Regions from separate parts of the Streptomyces sp. SAI-135 genome, predicted to be linked through region 1. Evidence: riboswitches for the same ligand, from Rfam matches in the RefSeq annotation. Region 1 holds a riboswitch; the other holds the start of a gene.

Region 1 (7,082 bases):
CGGCGAAACCGCCGTTGCGGACCGCGACCGCCGCCGGGCGGCCGGTGATCACCGCCACGGACGCCACTTTCGGTGCCAGGGCCGCGAGGGCGGGCACCGCCTCGGAGTGGGCGACGGCCTTCTCCGGGTCCGCCACGATCGGCGCCAGCGTCCCGTCGAAGTCCAGCCCGATCACCGCCCGCTGCGGCTCCGCGAGGATCGCCCGCAGGCCGTGCCGGCCGGCGGAGTTGAGGGGCGTGGGAAGGTTCATGCTCACCCGTTCAGCGCGTTCAGCGCGTTCAGCTGGTCCAGGAACCACTGCGCGGGCGGGAGTGCCGTCGCCGCCGCGGCCAGCCGCTTCGCCCGCTCGGCCCGTTCGTGGGCCGGCATCGTCAGGGCCTCGTGCAGGGCCGCCGCCGTCTGCTCCACGTCGTACGGGTTCACCACGACCGCGTCGTCCCCGAGCTCCTCGTACGCCCCCGCCTCCCGCGACAGCACCAGCGCGCACCCCTCGTCGGAGACCACCGGCACCTCCTTCGCGACCAGGTTCATACCGTCCCGGATGGGGTTGACCAGCGCCACGTCGGCCAGCCGGTACGCGGCCAGGGAGCGCGCGAAGTCGTCCTTCAGGTTCAGCAGGACCGGGGTCCAGCCAGGTGTGCCGAAGGTGTCGTTGATCTCCTCCGCCACCCGCCGCACCTCGGCCGTGTAGTCCCGGTACACCGCGAGGTCCTGCCGCGAGGGGTACGCGAACGCCACGTGCACGACCCGCTCCCGCCACTCCGGCCGCGACTGGAGCAGCCGCCGGTAGGCGTGCAGCCCGCGCACGATGTTCTTGGACAGCTCGGTCCGGTCCACCCGCACGATCGTCTTCCGGCCCGCGCCGATCTCCTCGCGCAGGCCGACGATCCGCTCCTCGACGTCGGCCTCGTGGGAGCGGGCACGCAGGAAGTCCGCGTCCGCGCCCAGACCGTGCACCCCGATCCGGGTCCCGCCGAGCCCGTCCGCGAACTCCGTGGCGCAGGCCGTGAAGGCGTCCGCCCAGCGGCGGGTGAGGAAGCCGAGCCGGTCGGCTCCCAGCATGCCCCTCAGGACCTGGACCGCGATGTCGTCGGGCAGTATCCGGAAGTACTCCACCGGCGCCCACGGTGTGTGCGAGAAGTGGGCGATGCGCAGGTCGGGGCGGAGCTCGCGGAGCATCCCCGGCACCAGGCACAGGTGGTAGTCCTGCACCAGGACCGCCGCCCCCTCGGCCGCCTCCTCGGCGAGCGCCTCGGCGAAGGCGCGGTTGTACGTCTCGTACGAGGCCCACTGGCGCCGGAACTCCGCGTCAAAGGACGGCTCCAGCGGGGTCTGGTAGAGGAGGTGGTGGACGAACCAGAGGACCGAGTTCGCGATGCCGTTGTACGCGTCCGCGTGCACGTCGGCCGGGATCGCGAGCATGCGGACGCCGTCCTCGCCGACCCCCTGCCGTACCGCCTCGCGGTCGCCGTCGGACAGCGCCGAGCACACCCACAGCGCGCCGGCGTCCGGACCGATCGCCGACAGGCCGGAGACGAGGCCGCCGCCGCCGCGCTTCGCTGTGAGCTCGCCGTTGTCCTGGACCTCGTAGGAGACCGGACCTCGGTTGGATGCGACCAGTACGTGAGCGTTGTGCGAGGGAGCCATGCCTCGACATCTAGCCCGGGGTGCAACCGCTCAAACGTTCCCTTGGGACGCAGGGTCGGCGGCCGGACCTACGCTGCCCTTCTTTTCATGTACTCGGGGATTTCCGTCATCGGTGGGCGCTCCTCCGTGTCCACGGAGTACGTCCGCGGCTCGAAACCGCCCCGGCCCCGCTCGAACTGGGTGAGGGAGGGGCGGATCATGTGGCCGCGGGCCAGCCGGAGCTGGGCGGTGCGGTAGATCGCGGCGGACATCCGGCCCAGGGCCTGCCCGTCCTGATGGCGGTGCTTGCGCACCCCGATGTCCACCTGGGCGAGGGCGTCCAGGCCCACCAGGTGCAGGGCGTCGACCAGCATGCCCAGCTCGACGCCGTAGCCCACGGGGAACGGAAGCTGCTCCAGCAGCGAGCGCCGGGCCGCGTACTCGCCGCCCAGCGGCTGCACGAAACCGGCGAGCTGCGGCCAGTGCATGTTGAGCAGCGGGCGGGCCATGAGCTCGGTGACCCGGCCGCCCTGTCCGGCCGCGCCACCCAGCGGACGGTCGTACATGCCCTTGACCAGGTCGACGCCGGGGTCGGTGAGCAGCGGGCCGACGATCCCGGAGACGAAGTCCGAGGAGAACTCCTGCAGGTCTGCGTCTATGAAGCAGACGATGTCCCCGGTGGTGACGAGCAGGGACCGCCACAGGACCTCGCCCTTGCCGGGCACGGCCGGGATGCGCGGGAGGATGTCGTCACGGTGGACGACCCGCGCGCCGGCCGCGGCGGCGACCTCGGAGGTGCGGTCGGTCGATCCCGAGTCGACGACGACGATCTCGTCGACGAGCGGGACCTGCTGCATGAGGTCATGGCGGATGACGGCGACGATGTCACCGACCGTCGCCTCCTCATTGAGCGCGGGCAGGACGACACTGACGGTCCGGCCCGTGCTCCGCTTCGCGGCCATGATCCGGTGGAGTGGACGATCGGTGGCGGACCAGGAGCGGGTGGCCAGCCAGCGCTCGACTTCGTTCAGCACAGTGCGCGGCTCCTCTGCGTGTGATCCATCTCGCCGTTCGGACGACTATCTCAACTGTCCTGGTCGTCGGTTACAGTCTTGAACAACGCGGGTGACCATCGCATGTCCTGGGTGACCCGCCGTTCACAACTTCACACCGCTCATCCAGAGGGGCAGAGGGATACGGCCCGATGAAGCCCCGGCAACCCTCCAGTCGGTTCTCGTAGCGATCGATGACGATCGTCACCGCGAGGCTCCCGACTCGGGAAGGTGCCAAATCCGTCTCACGGCGAAGTGCGTCGTGAGGAAGATGAGGAGAAAGGGCCTCGCCTCCATGGCTGCGCAGACTGTTGCAAGCACCACGAACTCCGTCGACCTGGGTCCCGCCGCGGCGCTGAGCTGCCGCGAATGCGGCCACCGCGTCCCGCTCGGCCCGGTCTTCGCCTGTGAGGAGTGTTTCGGCCCGCTCGAGATCGCGTACGACTTCTCGGCCTACGAAACCGAGGAGCTCCGCAAGCGGATCGAGGCGGGACCCGCGAACATCTGGCGCTACGCCCCGCTGCTGCCCGTCCCCGCGGACGTGGCGGACAAGCCCAACATCAACCCCGGCTGGACCCAGCTCGTCAAGGCCGACAACCTCGCCCGCGAGCTCGGCGTCACCGGCGGCCTGTACATCAAGGACGACTCCGGCAACCCGACGCACTCCTTCAAGGACCGGGTGGTGGCACAGGCCCTGGAGGCGGCGCGCGCCTTCGGCTTCACCACCCTCTCCTGCTCCTCGACCGGCAACCTGGCGGGTGCGGTGGGTGCCGCGGCGGCCCGGGCCGGCTTCCGTTCCTGCGTGTTCATCCCGCACGACCTGGAGCAGGGCAAGGTCGTCATGGCCGCGATCTACGGCGGTGAGCTCGTCGGCATCGAGGGCAACTACGACGACGTGAACCGCTTCTGCTCCGAGCTGATCGGCGACCCGGCCGGCGAGGGCTGGGGCTTCGTCAACGTCAACCTGCGGCCGTACTACGCGGAGGGGTCCAAGACCCTGGCGTACGAGATCTGCGAGCAGCTCGGCTGGAAGCTGCCCGACCAGCTGGTCGTGCCGATCGCCTCCGGCTCGCAGCTCACGAAGATCGACAAGGGCCTCCAGGAGCTGATCAAGCTGGGGCTCGTCGAGGACAAGCCGTACAAGATCTTCGGCGCGCAGGCGGAGGGGTGCAGCCCGGTGTCCGTCGCCTACAAGGCCGGGCACGACGTGGTCCGCCCCCAGAAGCCGAACACCATCGCCAAGTCCCTCGCCATCGGCAACCCGGCGGACGGTCCGTACGTGCTGGACATCGCCCGGCGCACCGGCGGTGCGGTGGAGGACGTCAACGACGAGCAGGTCGTGGACGCGATCAAGCTGCTGGCGCGGACCGAGGGCATCTTCGCGGAGACCGCCGGTGGTGTGACCGTGGGTGTGACGCGCAAGCTGATCGAGAACGGCGTCCTCGACCCGACGAAGACCACGGTGGTGCTGAACACCGGCGACGGTCTCAAGACCCTGGACGCGGTGGCCGGTACCGGGCTCACCGCCACGATCCGTCCGAATCTGGACTCTTTCCGAGAGGCTGGCCTCGCATGAGCGTCAACGTCCGCATCCCCACCATCCTGCGCACCTACACCGGCGGTCAGGCCGAGGTGCAGGCCGAGGGTGGGACCCTCGCCGAGGTCATCGCCGATCTGGAGAAGAACCACACCGGTATCGCCGCGCGTGTTCTCGACGACCAGGGCAAGCTGCGGCGGTTCGTGAATGTGTACGTGAACGACGACGATGTGCGGTTCGAGCAGGGACTGGAGACGGTGACGCCCGACGGGGCCGGTGTCTCCATCATCCCGGCGGTCGCCGGCGGGTGACCGTATGACTGGTCATTACCTTCGGTAACAGCAATTACCGAGTGTTCATCCGATTGCCCCCTCCGTGAGAGAAGCGGAGGGGGCAATTCTCTATGGTTGAGCGCGGTACAGTTGGGGAAGCTGCTGCTTCCTTCATGCCGGGCGCATATGAGTTCCGACTTCGGATGCGACGAGAAGTAGCCAAAGTGTGTGGGTTCTTTGTGGCTTATGCTCCTTTTATGGGGCCCGACTTGCCCCGAATTCGGGCGAATTCTCACTACATTCCGGACCCCTTCCGTCCAGAATTCTCGTCCGATTGACCTGTTGCAGACGGCAGTTGGACAGATACATTCAGCCGCGGTCGACGCGTTCCGGCGCACGCCCCCAACCATGTGGGGGGTGAGGTCTGACCCGGATCCACGAAGTGTGGGTCCGTGCAAGGGCCAGTAATAGGGGAGTTAGGCATGGCTCAGGGCACCGTCAAGTGGTTCAACGCGGAGAAGGGGTACGGCTTCATCGCGGTCGACGGTGGTGCGGATGTATTCGTCCACTACAGCGCGATCCAGATGGACGGCTACCGCACCCTTGAAGAGGGCCAGCGGGTCGAGTTCGAGATCTCGCAGGGTCAGAAGGGGCCGCAGGCGGACATGGTCCGTCTCGCGACTGGCTGAAGCACGCGCCGGGTAACAACAGCGTCGTTCTTCGTTCTTCTTCGAAGGGCTCGTACCCCATGGGGAGTCATGGGTACGAGCCCTTCGGCATGCGGGTGCGGGTGCAGGCCGGTGGGGGCGGGCGTTTTGCGCAGTTCCCCGCGCCCCTGAGTGCCTGCGGCGGCCCCTGATCGTCCGTGGCGCCGGGCCACTGCAACCTGCTCAGGGGCGCGGGGAACTGCGCGATCGGCCCCCACCGGCCGGTAGCCGCCCGACCACGGAACCCACCCCGGTCTTGGGCGGGCGCTTGCACTCGACCATGCCGAGTGCTAATCATTGGCGTTAGCACTCTGAAGGTGAGAGTGACAAAGATGGACCGGGTCGGTGAGGCCCGCAGGCCTTGTGGGGCAAGGATCCACAGGCCGGCGAGCCGTCCGTCGCGGGCGCGGGCGCGGTCCGAAGGAATCACCCCCAGTCCTGGAGGGACCACTTCACATGGCCAAGATCATCGCGTTCGACGAGGAGGCGCGGCGCGGCCTCGAGCGCGGCATGAACCAGCTCGCGGACGCCGTCAAGGTGACGCTCGGCCCCAAGGGCCGCAACGTCGTCCTCGAGAAGAAGTGGGGCGCCCCCACGATCACCAACGATGGTGTCTCCATCGCCAAGGAGATCGAACTCGAGGACCCGTACGAGAAGATCGGCGCCGAGCTGGTCAAGGAAGTCGCCAAGAAGACGGACGACGTCGCCGGTGACGGTACGACCACCGCGACCGTGCTCGCCCAGGCCCTGGTCAAGGAAGGCCTGCGCAACGTAGCCGCCGGCGCCAACCCCATGGCCCTCAAGCGCGGTATCGAGAAGGCCGTCGAGGCCGTCTCCGCCGCCCTGCTCGAGCAGGCCAAGGATGTCGAGACCAAGGAGCAGATCGCCTCCACGGCCTCCATCTCCGCCGCCGACACCCAGATCGGCGAGCTCATCGCCGAGGCGATGGACAAGGTCGGCAAGGAAGGCGTCATCACCGTCGAGGAGTCCCAGACCTTCGGTCTGGAGCTGGAGCTCACCGAGGGTATGCGCTTCGACAAGGGCTACATCTCGGCGTACTTCGCCACCGACATGGAGCGGATGGAGGCGTCGCTCGACGACCCGTACATCCTGATCGCCAACTCCAAGATCGGCTCCGTCAAGGACCTGCTCCCGCTCCTGGAGAAGGTCATGCAGTCGGGCAAGCCGCTGCTGATCATCGCCGAGGACGTCGAGGGCGAGGCCCTGTCGACCCTGGTCGTCAACAAGATCCGCGGCACCTTCAAGTCCGTCGCCGTCAAGGCCCCGGGCTTCGGCGACCGCCGCAAGGCCATGCTCGGCGACATCGCCATCCTCACGGGCGGCGAGGTCATCTCCGAGGAGGTCGGCCTCAAGCTGGAGAACGCGACCCTGGACCTCCTGGGCCGCGCCCGCAAGGTCGTCATCACCAAGGACGAGACCACCATCGTCGACGGTGCCGGTTCCTCGGACCAGGTCAACGGCCGGGTGAACCAGATCCGCGCCGAGATCGAGAACAGCGACTCGGACTACGACCGCGAGAAGCTCCAGGAGCGCCTGGCCAAGCTCGCCGGTGGCGTCGCCGTCATCAAGGCCGGTGCCGCGACCGAGGTCGAGCTCAAGGAGCGCAAGCACCGCATCGAGGACGCCGTTCGCAACGCGAAGGCGGCCGTCGAGGAGGGCATCGTCGCCGGTGGTGGCGTGGCCCTCATCCAGGCCTCCTCGGTCTTCGAGAAGCTGGACCTGGAGGGTGACGAGCTGACCGGCGCCAACGCCGTGAAGCTGGCCCTGGAGGCCCCGCTCAAGCAGATCGCCGTCAACGGTGGTCTCGAGGGTGGCGTCATCGTCGAGAAGGTGCGCAACCTGCCCGTCGGCCACGGCCTGAACGCCG
Region 2 (7,082 bases), 1.6 Mb from region 1:
GTTCGGCGGCGAGTTCCCGGGCGGCGACTTCGTGGCCCGCTTCTACTCGATCCACGTCCTGCTGCTGCCGGGCATCATGCTCGGCCTCGTGGTGGCGCACCTGATCCTGGTCTTCTACCACAAGCACACGCAGTTCGCGGGCCCCGGCAAGACCAACAACAACGTCGTCGGCATGCCGCTGCTGCCGGTCTACATGGCCAAGGCCGGAGGCTTCTTCTTCCTGGTCTTCGGTGTCATCGCGGTCATCGCGGCGATCGCCTCCATCAACCCGATCTGGGCCATGGGTCCCTACCGTCCCGACCAGGTGTCCACGGGCGCCCAGCCGGACTGGTACATGGGCTTCTCCGAGGGCCTGATCCGTGTCATGCCGGGCTGGGAGATCAACTTCTGGGGTCACACGCTCGTCCTGGGCGTCTTCATCCCGCTGGTGATCTTCCCGCTGGTCCTGGTCGCGATCGCGGTCTACCCGTTCATCGAGTCCTGGGTCACCGGCGACAAGCGCGAGCACCACATCCTGGACCGCCCGCGCAACGCCCCGACGCGTACGGCCTTCGGTGTCGCGTGGATCACCTGGTACTTCGTCCTGCTGATCGGTGGTGGAAACGACCTCTGGGCCACCCACTTCCACCTGTCGATCAACGCCATCACCTGGTTCGTGCGGGTCGCGTTCTTCGTCGCCCCGGTCCTGGCGTTCGTCGTCACCAAGCGGATCTGCCTCGGCCTCCAGCGCCGCGACAAGGACAAGGTGCTGCACGGCCGCGAGTCCGGCATCATCAAGCGCCTGCCGCACGGTGAGTTCATCGAGGTGCACGAGCCGCTCAGCCAGGAGCAGCTGCACACGCTCACGGCGCACGAGCAGTACAAGCCGGCCGCGATCGGCGCCACGGTCGACGAGAACGGCGTCGAGCGCAAGGTCAAGGGCTCCGAGAAGCTGCGCGCCAAGCTGAGCGAGGCGTACTACGGCGAGGAGTCCCAGATCGCCAAGCCGACCGTCGAGGAGTACAAGGAGATCACGAGCGGCCACGGCCACCACTGATCCCCGCTTGTCGCTGCGCTCGCCACGGCGCGGTGGAGGGGCCCCGTCCGAACACCGGACGGGGCCCTTTGCCGTGCGGGTTCGGCTGCGGGTCGGTGGGGGCGGGCGCTCTTGCGCAGTTCCCCGCGCCCCTGAGATGCCTGCGGCGGCCCGTTGCGGTCTGTGGGCTGGATAGGGTGTGGGCACGGTTTTCTACGACATCTGGAGCGGCCCCATGAGCGCTGTGACCCCCGCTGGAGGCGACACCGCGGCGGGCCGTTCCTGGCCCGAGGTACTGAACGCCCTGCTGTACGGCCGTGACCAGAGCGCCGACGCCACGGCGTGGGCGATGGACCGGATCATGCAGGGCGAGGCGACCGACGCGCAGATCGCCGGCTTCGTGGTCGCCCTGAGGGCCAAGGGCGAGACGGTCGAGGAGATCAACGGGCTCGTGCGGACGATGTACGCGCACGCCAACGTGATCGAGGTCCCCGGGCGGACGGTGGACATCGTCGGCACCGGTGGTGACGGCGCCAAGACCGTCAACATCTCCACCATGTCGGCGATCGTCGTGGCCGGCACCGGTGCCACGGTGGTCAAGCACGGCAACCGGGCCGCCTCCTCCGCGTCCGGCGCCTCGGACGTCCTGGAGAAGCTCGGCGTCAACCTGGAGCTGACCCCGCGGCGGGTGGCCGAGGTGGCCGAGGAGGCCGGGATCACGTTCTGCTTCGCCATCAAGTTCCATCCGGCGCTGCGCCACGCGGGCGCCGCCCGCGGCCAGTTGGGCATCCGCACGGTGTTCAACATCCTCGGGCCGCTGACCAACCCCGCCCGGGTGCGCGCCCAGGCGGTCGGGGTCGCGGACCCGCGCATGGCACCGGTCGTCGCCGGCGTCTTCGCCGAGCGCGGCCACTCCTCCCTGGTCTTCCGCGGTGACGACGGCCTCGACGAGCTGACCACCACGTCGACCTCCCGGGTCTGGGTCGTCCGCGACGGCAAGGTCGCCGAGGAGAGCTTCGACCCCCGGGACGTCGGCATCGACCTGGTGCCGGTGGAGGCCCTGCGGGGCGGTGACCCGGCGTACAACGCGGAGGTCGCCCGCCACCTGCTGGACGGCGAGAAGGGCCCGGTCCGCGACGCCGTACTCCTGAACTCGGCGGCCGCGCTGGTGGCCCTGGACCCGGGGACGGGGACGCTGGCCGAGCAGCTGCGGGCCGGGATGGACAAGGCCGCGGAGGCGATCGACTCGGGCGCGGCGAAGCGGACGCTGGAGCGCTGGGTGGCCGCGAGCAACGCGTAGCGTCCTGCGGGGTGTCGTCCCGCGATCCGGACACGGGTTGCGGGACGACGATCACCTCGCGTAGGTTTTTCGACCAGGTCATGAGTGACAGTCATGAGGCCCCGGCCGACTGTCCGGCAACCCTCCGTCCGTGGCGGGGTGCCCCGGGTGAAGACCAGGCCGTAGGCAGCGAGGTCTGCGGCAAGCGCGGATCCCTCACGAACCAGGGATCCTGGTCGTTCGAGGAGTCTTCCGTGAGCCAGCGAATGCGATAGGGCCGCCGAGCCCCGCCTCCGCGCACCCCTCTCACCTTTACTTTCACGGGAGTTCCCCATGTCCGTCTCCACCGCTGCCTCCGCCCCGACCATTTGTGCCCCGCTGCCCGTTCTGGGCCGGGATGTCACCGTCCCGCTCGTCACCGGCGGCGAGGTCACCTACGCGGCGCTCGACTACGCGGCCAGCGCACCGGCCCTCCAGCGGGTCTGGGACGACGTGGCCGCGTACGCCCCCTACTACGGCAGCGTGCACCGCGGCGCCGGCTACCTCTCGCAGCTGTCGACCGACCTGTTCGAGAACGCCCGCAGGACCGTCACCGAATTCCTCGACTGCCGCGACGACGACCAGCTGGTCTTCACCCGCTCGACCACCGACTCGCTCAACCTCCTCGCCGCCGCCCTCCCCGCGGACTGCCAGGTCTTCGTCTTCGAGACCGAGCACCACGCGAGCCTGCTGCCCTGGAAGGACGCCCAGGTCAGCTACCTCGACGCCCCGCGCACCCCGCGGCAGGCCGTCGAGACCCTGGAGACGGCCCTCGCCGCCCGTACTGCATCCGTTCAAGAGGGCCACGGCCCGGCCCTGGTGTGCGTGACCGGCGCCTCCAACGTCACCGGTGAGCTGTGGCCGGTCCGCGAGCTGGCCGCCGCCGCCCACGCGCACGGCGCGCGGATCGTCCTGGACGCCGCCCAGCTCGCCCCGCACCACCCGGTGAGCGTCCGTGACCTCGACGTCGACTGGGTCGCCTTCTCCGGCCACAAGCTGTACGCCCCCTTCGGCTCCGGTGTCCTGGCCGGCCGCGCCGACTGGCTCCAGGCGGCCGACCCCTACCTCGCGGGCGGCGGCGCCAGCCGCAAGGTCACCCGGCGCGAGGACGGGGGAGTGGACGTGGAGTGGCACGACAGCGCCGCCCGCCACGAGGCCGGCTCCCCGAACGTCATCGGCGCCTACTCCATCGCCTCGGCCTGCAAGGCGCTGACGGAGACCGGTTTCGACAGCCTGGTGGCCCGCGAGCAGCACCTGATCGAGAAGGTGAAGGCCGGCCTCGCCGAGGTCCCGGAGGTCCGCGTCCTGTCCCTCTTCGGTGACGACGCCCCCCGCGTCGGCGTGCTCTCCTTCGTCGTCGAGGGCTGGAACAGCTCCCACTTCGCCGCCGCCCTGTCCGCCGAGTACGGCATCGGCGTCCGCGACGGTCTCTTCTGCGCCCACCCCCTCGTGCGCACCCTCCTCGGCAGCGACCCGCAGTCCCAGGGCGAGTGCGGCGCCCCCGAGGCCGCGCCCGGCGAGAAGTCCCTCAACGCGATCCGGGTGAGCTTCGGCGCCGGCACGCCGGACGAGCACGTGGAGCGGTTCGTGCAGGCCGTGAAGGAACTGGTCGCGGACGGTGCGAAGTGGACGTACCGCACCGAGGACGGGCGCTGCGTCCCGGTCGTCTAGGACGGCGACGGCCGGCACGCGTATACCCTCCCCCTCAGCAGCCGTACGGAAAGCAGGGGGAGCACGGGGTGCAGGAGCTGCGCGAGACGGACCCGCGGACCATCGGGCCCTACGAGGTCCTGGGCAGACTCGGGTCCGGCGGCATGGGCGAGGTGTATCTGGCCGAGGCGCGCGGCGGACTGCGGCTGGCCGTGAAGGTGGTACGGGCCGAACACGCCGAGGACCGCACCTTCCGCGCCCGGTTCCGGCACGAGGTGCGGGCCGCGCAGACGGTCGGCGGGGCGGGCACGTACACCGCGCGGGTCGTGGACGCGGACACCGAGGCCGCGCGGCCCTGGATGGCCACGGAGTTCGTGCGGGGACCCAACCTGCGGGACGCGGTGCTCGACCGGGGACCGCTGCCCGGGGACGCGGTACGGCTGCTGGCGGCCGCGCTCGCCGAGGCGCTCGCCGCGATCCACGCCAAGGGGCTGGTGCACCGGGACCTCAAGCCCTCCAACATCCTGCTCGCGCCGGACGGCCCCCGGGTCATCGACTTCGGGATCGTCCGGGCCCTGGAGGGCACCGCCCTGACCCGGACCGGCGTGGTCGTCGGATCGGTCGGCTATCTCTCGCCCGAGCAGATCCGCAACGGTGCCCAGGTGGTGCCGGCCAGCGACGTCTTCTCCCTGGGTGCGGTCCTCGCTTACGCCTCCGGCGGGAAGGAGCCTTTCGGCGAGGGGCAGGATTCGGTCGTTCTGCTGCGGATCCTGACCGGTGACGTGGACCTGACCGCCGTACCGGAGGAGCAACTGCCCCTGGTGCAGGCTTGTCTGCGGGACGGCCCCGGCGCGCGGCCGACGCCCGCGGAGCTGGTCGCGGCCGCGGGACACACCGCCGCCTCGCTGCGTGAGGGGCTGCGGCCCGGGTGGTACGCGCCCGGAGCCGTGCGGGAGCCCGAGGCCGCCCGGAGCGGCGCGCACTGGGTGCCCGGGCACGACTCGGGGGAGCGGGGCAGCCGGGTCGAGTACGTGGCGCCGGTGACCGTCACGGACGTCCCCGCGGTCGCCCCTGTGACACCCGCCCCCGCCCCGCCGTCCCGGCGCCGGCTGCTGCGGGCCGTGGCGGGCGGCGTCGGAGTCGTGGCCGCCGGAGGCGCGGGCGGATGGCTGTGGCTGCGGGACTCGGCGGACGGACAGGCGACGACCGGGGCGGGGTCCCCGGCGGGCACTCCCGCGACGGGCTGGCAGTACAAGGTCCAGGGACTCGGCGGGCGGCGCGGCCCCTGCGCGGCCGTCTCACCGGACGGCACACGGGTCTACGTCGGCGGCGCGGACGGCGCGCTGCACGCGCTGGACCTGGACGGACGGACCGTGTGGCGGACCGAGCTCGGCGCTGAGGCGATGTCCCCGCTCGCCACCGCCGACGGCGTGTACTGCCTGCTGGAGGACGGCCAGGAGGGCGCTTCCAAGCTGTGCGCGCTCGGCCGGAGCGGCAAGGTCCGCTGGACCAGGACGTTCGCCGCGAACAGCCAGTTCCCGGTCGCCGCGGGCCGCCTGGTCCTGGTGTCCTACGGCGACGGCTCGGACGCGGGCGGGGTGCGGGCCTACGCCCCCGACGGCAGCGTGCGCTGGACCGCCCCGACCGGCGCCGCGCCCACCAGCGAGCCCACCGTGGCGGACGGGGTCGTCTACGTCGGCACCTTCGGCGACCAGGTCCAGGCCCTGGACGCGAAGAGCGGCAAGCGGCTCTGGGCGACGGCGGCGGGCCCCGACACCGGGCGCCCCGCGCTCGTCGGGGACACCCTGGTGGTCGGATCGGGCGGCGAGCGGACACTGCACGGCATCGGCCGCACCGGCAAGCCGCTGTGGCACTCGGCCAACGACAAGGTGTACGGCGGCCGCTACTTCACCTGTGTGCCCTTCGGCGGGCTGGGCGTCACCGCCTCCGACTACGAACTGGTCGCCCTGGACCCCGCCGACGGATCGACGGTGTGGTCCTTCCGCTTCACCGACGAGGGAAACCAGTACAGCGACCCCACCGTCTTCGGCGACACCGTCTACGTGCGCCACGGCTCGACGCTCTACGGCATCGACCGCAGGGGGAAGCGGACCTGGCACCGGCGCGTCGAGGGCGGCGCCTCCATCGGCACCCAGAGTCCGGTCGTCCGGGACGGCCGCGTGTACGCCGCGAACGCCGACGGCATCACGGTCCTCGCGCTCGGCTCCTAGGGCCGGTCCGGGACGATCAGCTGTCGAGGCCGATCGCGAACGCGGCCTCCAGGTCGTGCTGCGAGTAGGTGCGGAAGGCCACGTGGGTGTCCGTCGCCTCGACGCCGGGGATCTTGCTGATGCTGCCGGGGATGACCTCGGCGAGGTCCTCGTGCTGCTTGACCCGGACCATGGCGATCAGGTCGTACGTGCCCGTGACGGAGAAGACCTCGCTCACGGACTCCAGCGCGGCGATCCGCTCCGCGATCTCGGGGATCCGGTCCACGCTGGTCTTGATGAGGACGATCGCGGTGATCACGGCTGGTTCTCTCCCTCGGGGGCCGGGGCTGGGGCGGCCCTCACTCTAGTCGTACGGCCGAAACGCACCCAGGCGAAGACCAGGCCGAGGCCGAAGCCCACCAGATGGGCCAGATAGGCCACCCCGGGGCCGTCGGTCGCCCGGCCCGCGGCGAGCCATTGCAGCGCGGCCCAGAACGGCAGGACGACCCAGGCGGGGAAGCGCAGCGGCAGGAAGAAGAGGAACGGCAGGAGACTGGTCACCCGGGCCCGGGGAAACAGGAAGAGAAGCGCGCCGAGGACCGCCGAGATCGCCCCGGAGGCCCCGACCAGGGACTGCCCGGAGTCGGCGTTGGCGGCCGCGTAGCCCAGCAGGGCGAGGTAGCCGCAGCCGACGTAGAAGAGGAGGAACTGCACCCGGCCCATCCGTTCCTCGGTCATCACCCCGAAGACGTAGAGGAAGAGCATGTTGCCCAGCAGGTGCACCCAGCTCCCGTGCACGAACAGCGCGGTGGCCGGGGTGAGGGCGGCACCGGGTGAGCCCTCGAAGAGTTCGGCGGGGACCACGCCCCAGCGGCGGAAGTACGCCCGC

Evidence for each region. Region 1 has a riboswitch for S-adenosylmethionine ahead of thrC (threonine synthase). Riboswitches for the same ligand answer to the same signal wherever they lie in the genome.
Region 2: it holds a riboswitch for S-adenosylmethionine, as region 1 does, so the genes downstream of both, M2163_RS16820 (aminotransferase class V-fold PLP-dependent enzyme) here and thrC (threonine synthase) in region 1, are expected to answer to the same signal.

Annotation. Positions count from the first base shown of each region.
Region 1 covers NZ_JARXYP010000002.1:4,288,432-4,295,513, reverse strand. The annotation lists gene otsB (trehalose-phosphatase) at 1-250, opposite strand, end outside; gene M2163_RS23745 (trehalose-6-phosphate synthase) at 253-1,647, opposite strand; gene M2163_RS23740 (glucosyl-3-phosphoglycerate synthase) at 1,716-2,660, opposite strand; SAM riboswitch class I at 2,798-2,956, shown strand; gene thrC (threonine synthase) at 2,974-4,254, shown strand; gene M2163_RS23730 (MoaD/ThiS family protein) at 4,251-4,526, shown strand; gene M2163_RS23725 (cold-shock protein) at 4,970-5,176, shown strand; gene groL (chaperonin GroEL) at 5,651-7,082, shown strand, end outside.
Region 2 covers NZ_JARXYP010000002.1:2,720,014-2,727,095, reverse strand. The annotation lists gene M2163_RS16830 (cytochrome bc complex cytochrome b subunit) at 1-1,036, shown strand, start outside; gene trpD (anthranilate phosphoribosyltransferase) at 1,251-2,315, shown strand; SAM riboswitch class IV at 2,392-2,508, shown strand; gene M2163_RS16820 (aminotransferase class V-fold PLP-dependent enzyme) at 2,628-4,004, shown strand; gene M2163_RS16815 (serine/threonine-protein kinase) at 4,073-6,214, shown strand; gene M2163_RS16810 (Lrp/AsnC ligand binding domain-containing protein) at 6,231-6,512, opposite strand; gene M2163_RS16805 (rhomboid family intramembrane serine protease) at 6,509-7,082, opposite strand, start outside.